DNA from 2 places in the Bradyrhizobium sp. HKCCYLS3077 genome. Region 2 is predicted to be linked to the other one. Evidence: predicted binding sites of a transcription regulator. Region 2 holds the regulator's gene; the other holds the start of a gene.
The links. The regulator LexA, encoded in region 2, represses DNA repair genes until DNA is damaged. The targets are predictions, from matches to a motif close to TGTTCNNNNTGTGTTCNG.

Region 1 (4,380 bases), on a different contig from region 2:
ATCGCGCTGCTGCTGCACCACGATCTCGCTGCGGCCGGCGGCGAGCCGGATCATGTCGAAGCCGAAGCCGGGATCGAGCGGATCGCTCAAGGCCTCCAGCCGCTCGCGGAACAGCCGGTCTATCACGGCGGCGTCCGTCACCGGCTGGCCGGTATCGACCGCGATGACACGCACCAAGCCGTCGGTGCGGAAGAAGCAGGCCTCCAGCCGCCGCGCGCCCTTGCCCTGCTGCGCCATCGCCGCCACCAGCATCGCCGCAAGGCTGGAGAGGCTCGCCGCGATCACGGTGTCGGTCGCGACCGGCTCGGCAAAGCGCTTGTCGACGATGTAGTCCGGCGGGACCTTGCGCGGGCTGATCGGCGCGTCGGCCTCGCCCAGCGCCTGCGCCAGCACACGGGTGAAGGCGGCGCCGAAGCGCGCGGTGATCTCGTTGCGGCCGCGCGATGCGACGTCACCGATGGTCTTGAGGCCGGCGCGGCGCAGGCCGAGCGTGATCGCGTCGCTGCCGCCGAGCGCGGCCACCGGCAGGGCCGAGACCGCCGCCGCCTCCTCGCCATCCGGCACGATACGGCCATGGACCTGCCGGTTCAGCGTCCGCGCGCACACCGCGTTGGAGGCGATCGCCGCCGACACGGTGAGGCCATGCGCCGTCAGCGCATCGCACACCGACTGCATCAGCTTGGCCTCGCCGCCGAACAGATGCACGCAGCCGGTGATGTCGAGCGACAGCCCGTGCGGCGGATCGAGCGCCACCAAGGGCGTGAAGCGGTCGCACCAGTCGGCGATGCTCTCCAGCAGCCTGGCGTCGGCCGCGAGATCGGCCTCGTGCGCGACGAGATCGGGACAGACGGCACGGGCATTCGCCAGCGGCTGGCCGAGCGACACGCCGTGGCGTGCCGCGGCTTCATCCAGCGAATGGATCAGCAGCGCGTTGGCGTCCTTGATGACGACGACCTGCGGCTTCGCCTCAGGCGGAGCGCCGGTCGAAGCCTGCTGACGCTTGATACGCTCGATGGGCAGGCGCGGCAGCCACAGGCTGAGGATCCGCCGCCGGTTCGCTGAAACGGCACGCATCGGGCATCCACTCCATGATCCATCGTCCGGTCTGGCCGTGACGGTTACGAATGAGCTCGGCATCGAGACGTGGCGCGCCCCACGCCATCCAAGGCGCCACCACCGGCGATGGCGCGGTGCGCACCATCCAGCGCGTCTCCGCGGTCGACGGCTCCGGCGTCGCGGCGACGCGTAGCAGCAGCGCGGTCACGCCGGACTCCTGCGCCGCCAAGGTCAGCTTGCGGCTGGCGACGAGATCGAGCTTTTGCGTCTCGCCCCACACCTCCAGCATCACGCCGCCCAGTGCATCGCAGGCGAGCGCATCGGCGGCGGTGCGCAAAGCGTGATCGAGATCGGGCGCGCGCACGACCACGAGACGGCGCGGATCGAGGCCGAGCTCGGCGAGCCCGCTCATCGACAGCGCGCCGGCCTCGCGCTCGGCAAAGTCCTGCCGGATCCAGATCAGCGGCTTCCGCGCGGCGACGCGCGCGGCGAGGCCGCACACGAAGCCGGTCGCGGCCGCGGCCTGGCGGCCGGCCTCGGCGAATACCTCGTGCAGCGCGCCGGTGGCGAGCCCGCCCTGCAGCACCGCGTCGGCCTCGTCATGGCCGAGCGCGACCCGGCGCAGATCATGCGCGCCATCGGCCGCTTCGAGACGGGCAATGCGGCCGCGCAGACGCGCGAGCGTATCCATGCGTGCGCCGGTCATCCGTCGCCGCTCCTTTCAATCCATCGTCCGGGTGCTGCCGTTCTCTTTGTGAACGCAGGCAATGAACCCGCGACGATCCTCTTTGTTCATGATACGTTCTAATATAAAGCTAACGCGTCCGAGAGAGTCAATCGGGATTGACCCGGTGCGGATTCAACGAGTGGAATCAAAGGGATTCAAAAGCATGGAGCTGCTGCGCAAACTCGAGATCCTGGCCGATGCCGCCAAGTACGACGCGTCCTGCGCCTCCAGCGGTACGGAGATGCGGGATTCCCGTGACGGCAAAGGGCTCGGCTCGACCGCGCCGGGCATGGGCATCTGCCACTCCTATGCGCCGGACGGACGCTGCATCTCGCTGCTCAAGATTTTGCTGACCAACGCCTGCAACTTCGACTGCCTGTATTGCGTCAACCGCGCCTCCTCCAATGTGCCGCGCGCGCGCTTCACGGTCGACGAGGTGGTGAAGCTGACGATCGACTTCTATCGCCGCAACTACATCGAGGGGCTGTTCTTGTCGTCGGGCATCATCCGCAGTCCGGACTACACGATGGAGCAGGTCGTCAGCGTCGCGCGCAAATTGCGCGAGGAGCATCGCTTCCGCGGCTACATTCATCTTAAGACGATTCCGGAAGCCGACGAGGCGCTGATCGCGGAGGCCGGCAGATATGCCGACCGGCTCAGCATCAACATCGAGACGCCGCTCGAGGACAGCCTCACAAAGCTGGCGCCGGAGAAGGACCAGCGCGCGATCCGCCGCACCATGGGCCGCCTCCGCCTCAAGCTCGACGAGACGGCGGAAGCCAAGAAGACGGTGCGCCGCGCTAGGCCGCCGCGCTTTGCGCCGGCCGGCCAGAGCACGCAGATGATCGTCGGCGCCGATGCCGCCAACGACCGGACCATTCTGTCGACCTCCGCCAATCTCTACGGCGCCTACAAGCTCAAGCGGGTGTATTACTCCGCCTTCAGCCCGATCCCCGATGCCAGCCGCGCGCTGCCGCTGCAGGCCCCGCCGCTCGTGCGCGAGCACCGGCTGTACCAGGCCGACTGGCTGATGCGGTTCTACGGCTTCGACGCGGAGGAGATCGTCGAGGAGAACGAAGGCATGCTGCCGCTCGACATCGACCCCAAGCTCGCCTGGGCGCTGCGCCACCGCGACCGCTTCCCGCTCGACATCAACACCGCCAGCCGCGAGGAGCTGCTGCGTGTGCCCGGCTTTGGCACCCGCACCGTGCAGCGCATCCTCGCCACCCGACGCACGACGACGATCCGCTTTGCGGATCTGGCCCAGCTCAACGTGATCCGGAACAAGGCGCTGCCGTTCATCGTTCTCTCGGACCACCGGCCGTCGCCGTCTCTGCTCGACGGCGCCAGCCTCAGGGCCCGGCTGCGGCCCAAACCGCAGCAGCTGGGATTTGGATTTTAGCCAAGTCGTCATTGCGAGGGGCGAAGCCCCGAAGCAATCCAGGGGCGACACGACGACTCTGGATTGCTTCGTCGCTCCGCTCCTCGCAATGACGTGAGGAGACAAATGCACGTCGTAACCCTCGACAGCGACACTGATTTCGACGGTTGGCGCAAGGCGGCGCGGGCGCTGGCGATGAACGACGTCAGGGCGGCCGATGTGAGCTGGCGGGTCAAGGGCGCGGCGGCGGATCTGTTCGACGATCAGTCGGAGACACGGCTCCCCGATGTCCCGAAGGGCGCGTTCTCGGTCCCCGCGAGCTTCATGGAGCTCGCCGAGAGCGCGATCCTGCACAGCGATCCCAACCGCTTCGCCCTGCTCTACCGGCTGCTGTGGCGTCTGCGCGCCAACCACGATCTGATGGACATCGCGACCGATCCCGATGTCGCCCAGGCCAATGCGCTGGCGCGCGCGGTGCGCCGCGACGTCCACAAGATGCACGCCTTCGTCCGCTTCCGCGAGGTCGGCCGCGAGCGCGAGGCGCGCTACGTCGCCTGGTTCGAGCCGGAGCACCACATCGTCGAGCGCGCAGCGCCGTTCTTCGCCCGCCGCTTCGCCGACATGCCCTGGTCGATCCTGACGCCCGAACTCTGCGCGCATTGGGACGGCAGCCGCGTCTCCTTCACACCGGGTGTGAGCAAGGCTGAAGCGCCGACTGAAGACCGGCTCGAAGAGGTGTGGCTTCGCTATTACGCCAGCATTTTCAATCCGGCACGGCTGAAAGTGAAGGCGATGGAAAAGGAGATGCCGAAGAAATATTGGCAGAATCTGCCTGAGGCCAAGCTGATCCAGCCGCTGATCGCCGAAGCCAGCCGGCGCACCTCCGTGATGATCGCAGAGCCCGGCACCGACCCCCACAAGCCGCAGAAACGCGTCGAGGAGACCGCGATGACCCGCAAGCCGAAAGCGCACGCGCCTGCTGCTGTTGAGACCTCACGTGATGTCGCGCCGGCCGATCTTCAGACCTTGCGTGAAGAGGCTGCCGCCTGCCGCGCCTGCCCGTTGTGGAAGGATGCGACGCAGACCGTGTTCGGCGAAGGCCCTGAACATGCGCCCTTGATGCTCGTCGGCGAACAGCCCGGCGACAAGGAGGACCTCGCCGGCCATCCCTTCGTCGGCCCGGCCGGCCAGATGCTCGACCGCGCCCTGGAAGAGG
Region 2 (4,380 bases):
TATTGTCGGCACGCTTGCAGAGTGGTCACAATGGACGGGCGTGCCATTCGATCATTCAGGCGAGGTCGAGATCCCCGGCGCGCTGGTGCCCGTGCTCACATCGGTCGAGCAAGATTACGCCGTCTACGTCGAACCCAACGTGTGGATCAGGCATCCGGTGTGATATGAACTCACTTCGTCGAATTATTTCCGGCCGTGCAAAACTCGCGACGTTGGTTGCCGGCCGAGGCGAGCCCGTCGTCTTCCTGCATGCAGCGGTGTTCGACCACACCATGTGGCTTGCGCAGATCGACGACATCGCAGCCACCCACACGGCGATCGCCTACGATCGCCGCGGCTTCGGAGAGACGGTGGCAGAGATCGAAGACCATTCACCGGTTGCCGACTTGCTCGCGGTGATCGATGCGCTCGCGCCGGGCCGGCCGGCGACGCTTGTCGCCTGTTCGCAAGGCGGAAAGATCGCGCTCGACTTCGCGCTGGCGCAGCCGTCGCGGACACGTGCCCTCGTTCTGATCGCGCCCTCGATAAGCGGAGCGCCAGAGCCGGTCTACCCACCGGCCATCACGGCGCTGCTGCGCGATGTCGCCGCAGCAGAGGCGGCACGCGATTGGGACCGCGTCAGCATGCTCAAGGCGCATCTCTGGCTCGACGGTCCGCTCGCACCTAATGGGCGCGTATCGGGCGAGTTGCGCGACATGTTTCTGCAGAAGAACGCCGCCGCGCTGCGCGCAGCGCCGGTGGGCGCAAGTCTCGACGTGACACCTGCCTTCCCGCGCCTCGGCGAGATCACCGCGCCGGCGCTCGTGATCTGGGGCGACCTCGACTTTCCTCATATCCAGGAGCGAAGCCGATTGCTTGCTGCGACGACGCCGAACGCGGCCGGTCACGGGATCACCGGTGTTGCGCATCTGCCGAGCCTCGAACAGCCCGCGGAGGTCACCGGACTGATCACGAGGTTTCTCGCCACATTGTGAGAGCGCCCCGCGCGAGGCTGCTCCCCAAGGCACCGGTCGGAATGGCCCCTTGGCCCCGCCCTGCGCGTTCGGTTAGAACGCGACTCCCTCGACTCGTCCGCCTCCTTCCAAAGGAACTCTGATGGCCTTGATGCCGGTGTCCGATGCGTTGTCCGCGGTGCTTGCCGGCGCCGAGCCGCTGCCTGAGGAGATGGTCGGGCTGGACGAGGCATTCCACCGCATCCTGGCGCGCGACCTGGCGGCACTGCGGACGCAGCCACCGGAGGCGATGTCGGCGATGGACGGCTACGCGCTGCGGGCGGCCGATGCCGACAGGCCTGGCGCCAAGCTCAAGGTGATCGGCGAGGTCGCGGCCGGGCGGCCGTTCGATCGCGTGGTCGGCGCTGGCGAGGCGGCGCGCATCTTCACCGGCGGCGTCGTGCCGGAGGGCGCCGATGCGGTCGTCATCCAGGAGGATACGACCGCGGAGGGCGGCCATGTGGTCCTCAACGAGGCGGCCATCAAGGGCCGGCACATCCGCCCCGCGGGTGTCGACTTCCATCAGGGCATGGTGCTGCTGAAGGCCGGACGCCGGCTCAGCGACCGCGACCTGTCGCTGGCGGCCAGCATGAATCATCCGGCGCTGCCGGTGCGGCGGCGGCCGAAGGTGGCGCTGCTCGCGACCGGCGACGAACTGGTGATGCCGGGCTCAGAGCCCGGTCCCGGCCAGATCGTCTATTCCAACGGCTATGCGCTGCGGGCGCTGGTGCGTAGCGAGGGTGCCGAGCCGATCGATCTCGGCATCGCCGTCGACACGATGGAGGCCACCGTGGCCGGTATCCGCCGGGCGCGCGAGTCTGGAGCCGACATCCTGATCACCACCGGCGGCGCCTCGGTCGGCGACCATGATCTGGTCAAGCAGGCCCTGGAGGCCGAGGGCGTCGAGATGGCGTTCTGGAAGATCGCGATGCGGCCGGGCAAGCCGATGATGCACGGCCGGCTCGGCGGCATGAGGGTGATCGGCCTGCCGGGCAACCCGGTGTCGTCCTATGTCTGCGCCATCCTGTTCCTGGTGCCGCTGATTCGTGCCCTGCTCGGGCGCGAGGAGGTCGCGCCGCCGCGCGAGACCGCCCTGCTCGGCCGCGAACTCGGGCCGAACGACTCACGCGAGGACTATCTGCGCGCGCAGTTGGAAGAGCGCCCCGACGGCACGCTGATCGCCACGCCGGTGAACCAGCAGGATTCGTCTCTGCTCGGGAATCTCGCGCTTTCGCAGGCGCTGGTGATCCGTCCGGCCTTCGCGCCGAAGGCTCCCGCAGGCAGCCCTTGCGAGATCCTGCGCCTGCCCAGGTGAGGCGTCGGTGGGTGGGCTTCCTCCGGTAAAGCTCGGTCCATTCATCATATTTTTAGGATTGCAGAACACACATCGAACAGATAGTGTCCGTTCATGATTTGTTTTTAGTATGTTGCGGGTGACGTGAATGACGGTCGTCCAGTTGGGCTCTGGGACGCAAGAGCTCTTGAGAACTTCGGACGACAACCAACCGGGGACCAGGTCGAGATGCTGACGCGCAAACAGTACGAACTTCTGCGGTTCATCAACGAACGGCTCAAGGAAGCCGGCGTGCCGCCGTCCTTCGACGAGATGAAGGATGCGCTCGACCTGCGCTCCAAGTCCGGCATCCATCGGCTGATTACAGCTCTCGAAGAGCGCGGCTTCATCCGCCGGCTGCCCAATCGCGCCCGCGCGATCGAGGTGATCAAGCTGCCCGAGCTCTCGCAGGCCGCCAACAACCGGCGCGGCGGATTCACGCCGTCGGTGATCGAGGGCAATCTCGGCAAGGTGCGCACCTCGACGCCGGCGCTCGACGATGGCGAGCGTCCCGTCGCGGTGCCGGTGATGGGCCGGATTGCCGCGGGTACGCCGATCGAGGCGCTGCAGACGCGCAGCCACACCATCAGCGTGCCGGCCGACATGCTCGGCAATGGCGAGCACTACGCGCTCGAAGTCCGCGGCGATTCGATGGTCGACGCCGGCATCCTCGACGGCGACATGGCGCTGATCCAGCGCAACGAGTCCGCTGACACCGGCGACATCGTCGTGGCGCTGATCGACGACGAGGAAGCGACTTTGAAGCGCTTCCGCCGCCGCGGCGCGTCGATCGCCCTGGAGCCGGCCAACACGGCGTATGAGGTGCGCATCCTGCCGCCCAACCGGGTGAAGATCCAGGGCAAGCTGGTCGGGCTGTACCGGAAGTACTGAGTCCCGGCGTCTGCGAGGCCGCCGGATCTGCCCAGCAGATCGGCGGTGTGAGCCGCCCGGACTCGCGGCCGCCTATTTATGAGTCAGTTGAGAATGCACATCATGATGTGCAGCGCGGCACACTCAAACGCTTGTGATCGGCAGCGCCCGCGCGCACTGCAGATCAGCGCAGAATTGCCGCGAAGCGCGCGCTAACATCGCTCCCGATGTCCACTCTGATAGAGGCCTGCGCCTGTCCGGGGGGAGCGTGGGTCAGCTATCTCTGAACGAGGAGCGATCCGATGTGTGACTACAGCCTCCATGCCGTTGCCTCCCGTCCCGCCAAAGTCGGCGAGACGCTGATCTCGACGACGTTCCGCGGCACCGCGACCCGCGGCTTCGCCTTGGAAAGCGAGCCGACCGTCGCGGTCTGCATGCTGCCCGGCACCGAGCTCGCCTTTGCCGAGGACGTCCGCTACGACAGCCGCTGGCTGTGGACCCGCACGATCCGCGAGCGCGTCGCCAAGTTCAACACCATCGAGAAGCACATTCCCGACCGCCATCACGACGCGATCGAGTTCGCGGATGGACGCCACGTGCTGGTGACTCAGCTCTGCGAAGGCCAGCGCGTCACCGTGCTGCAATTGCCGGTCAGCAAGCAGCCCGGCGAGCGTCGTGACATCGCGGAAGACGTGCCGGCACAGCAGCCGACGCCGATCCGCCGCATCAGCATCACCTGACCGGTAGGCATCACCTAGGTCACGCGACGAGCGGATCGCATCCGCATTCGTCGTTCCGGATCGCACGCGACACTGCAACCGTCGGACGGCTCTCAGCCAGCTCTGACGATTGCGGTGCCGTTGGCGTCTGTGAATCGTGGAATCGCCCATCCTAACGACCGCACTGGCCATGATGTGCTTCTACAGAATCGCATCTGGCGGCCCCGCGCTCGTTCACCCTCCCCTGGAGGGGGAGGGTCGGCTCATAGGCGCAAAGCGCGTATGAGCCGGGTGGGGTGATCTCTCCACTTGCACCGGCGCCCGCGGCTTCATCCCACCCCGCTCGCCCGCTTCGCGCGCGATCGACCCTCCCCCTCCAGGGGAGGGTGAGACCGATGTCGCGGTGCCTTGCCAGCGTCATCATAGGCAGTCGACGACTGTCGCGCAGAGCAGCCGGCGAAACTTT

Region 1: the regulator LexA is predicted to act here: its motif matches at 1,846-1,863, upstream of ACQR0Z_RS24450 (putative DNA modification/repair radical SAM protein).

What each region holds. Positions count from the first base shown of each region.
Region 1 is NZ_JBNPTH010000006.1:226,458-230,837, reverse strand. Features, by position in the region: gene ACQR0Z_RS24460 (Y-family DNA polymerase) at 1-1,074, opposite strand, end outside; gene ACQR0Z_RS24455 (ImuA family protein) at 968-1,762, opposite strand; gene ACQR0Z_RS24450 (putative DNA modification/repair radical SAM protein) at 1,947-3,185, shown strand; gene ACQR0Z_RS24445 (UdgX family uracil-DNA binding protein) at 3,291-4,380, shown strand, end outside.
Region 2 is NZ_JBNPTH010000004.1:53,731-58,110, reverse strand. Features, by position in the region: gene ACQR0Z_RS16470 (hypothetical protein) at 1-163, shown strand, start outside; gene ACQR0Z_RS16465 (alpha/beta fold hydrolase) at 165-974, shown strand; gene ACQR0Z_RS16460 (molybdopterin molybdotransferase MoeA) at 1,096-2,307, shown strand; gene lexA (transcriptional repressor LexA) at 2,515-3,216, shown strand; gene ACQR0Z_RS16450 (hypothetical protein) at 3,498-3,935, shown strand.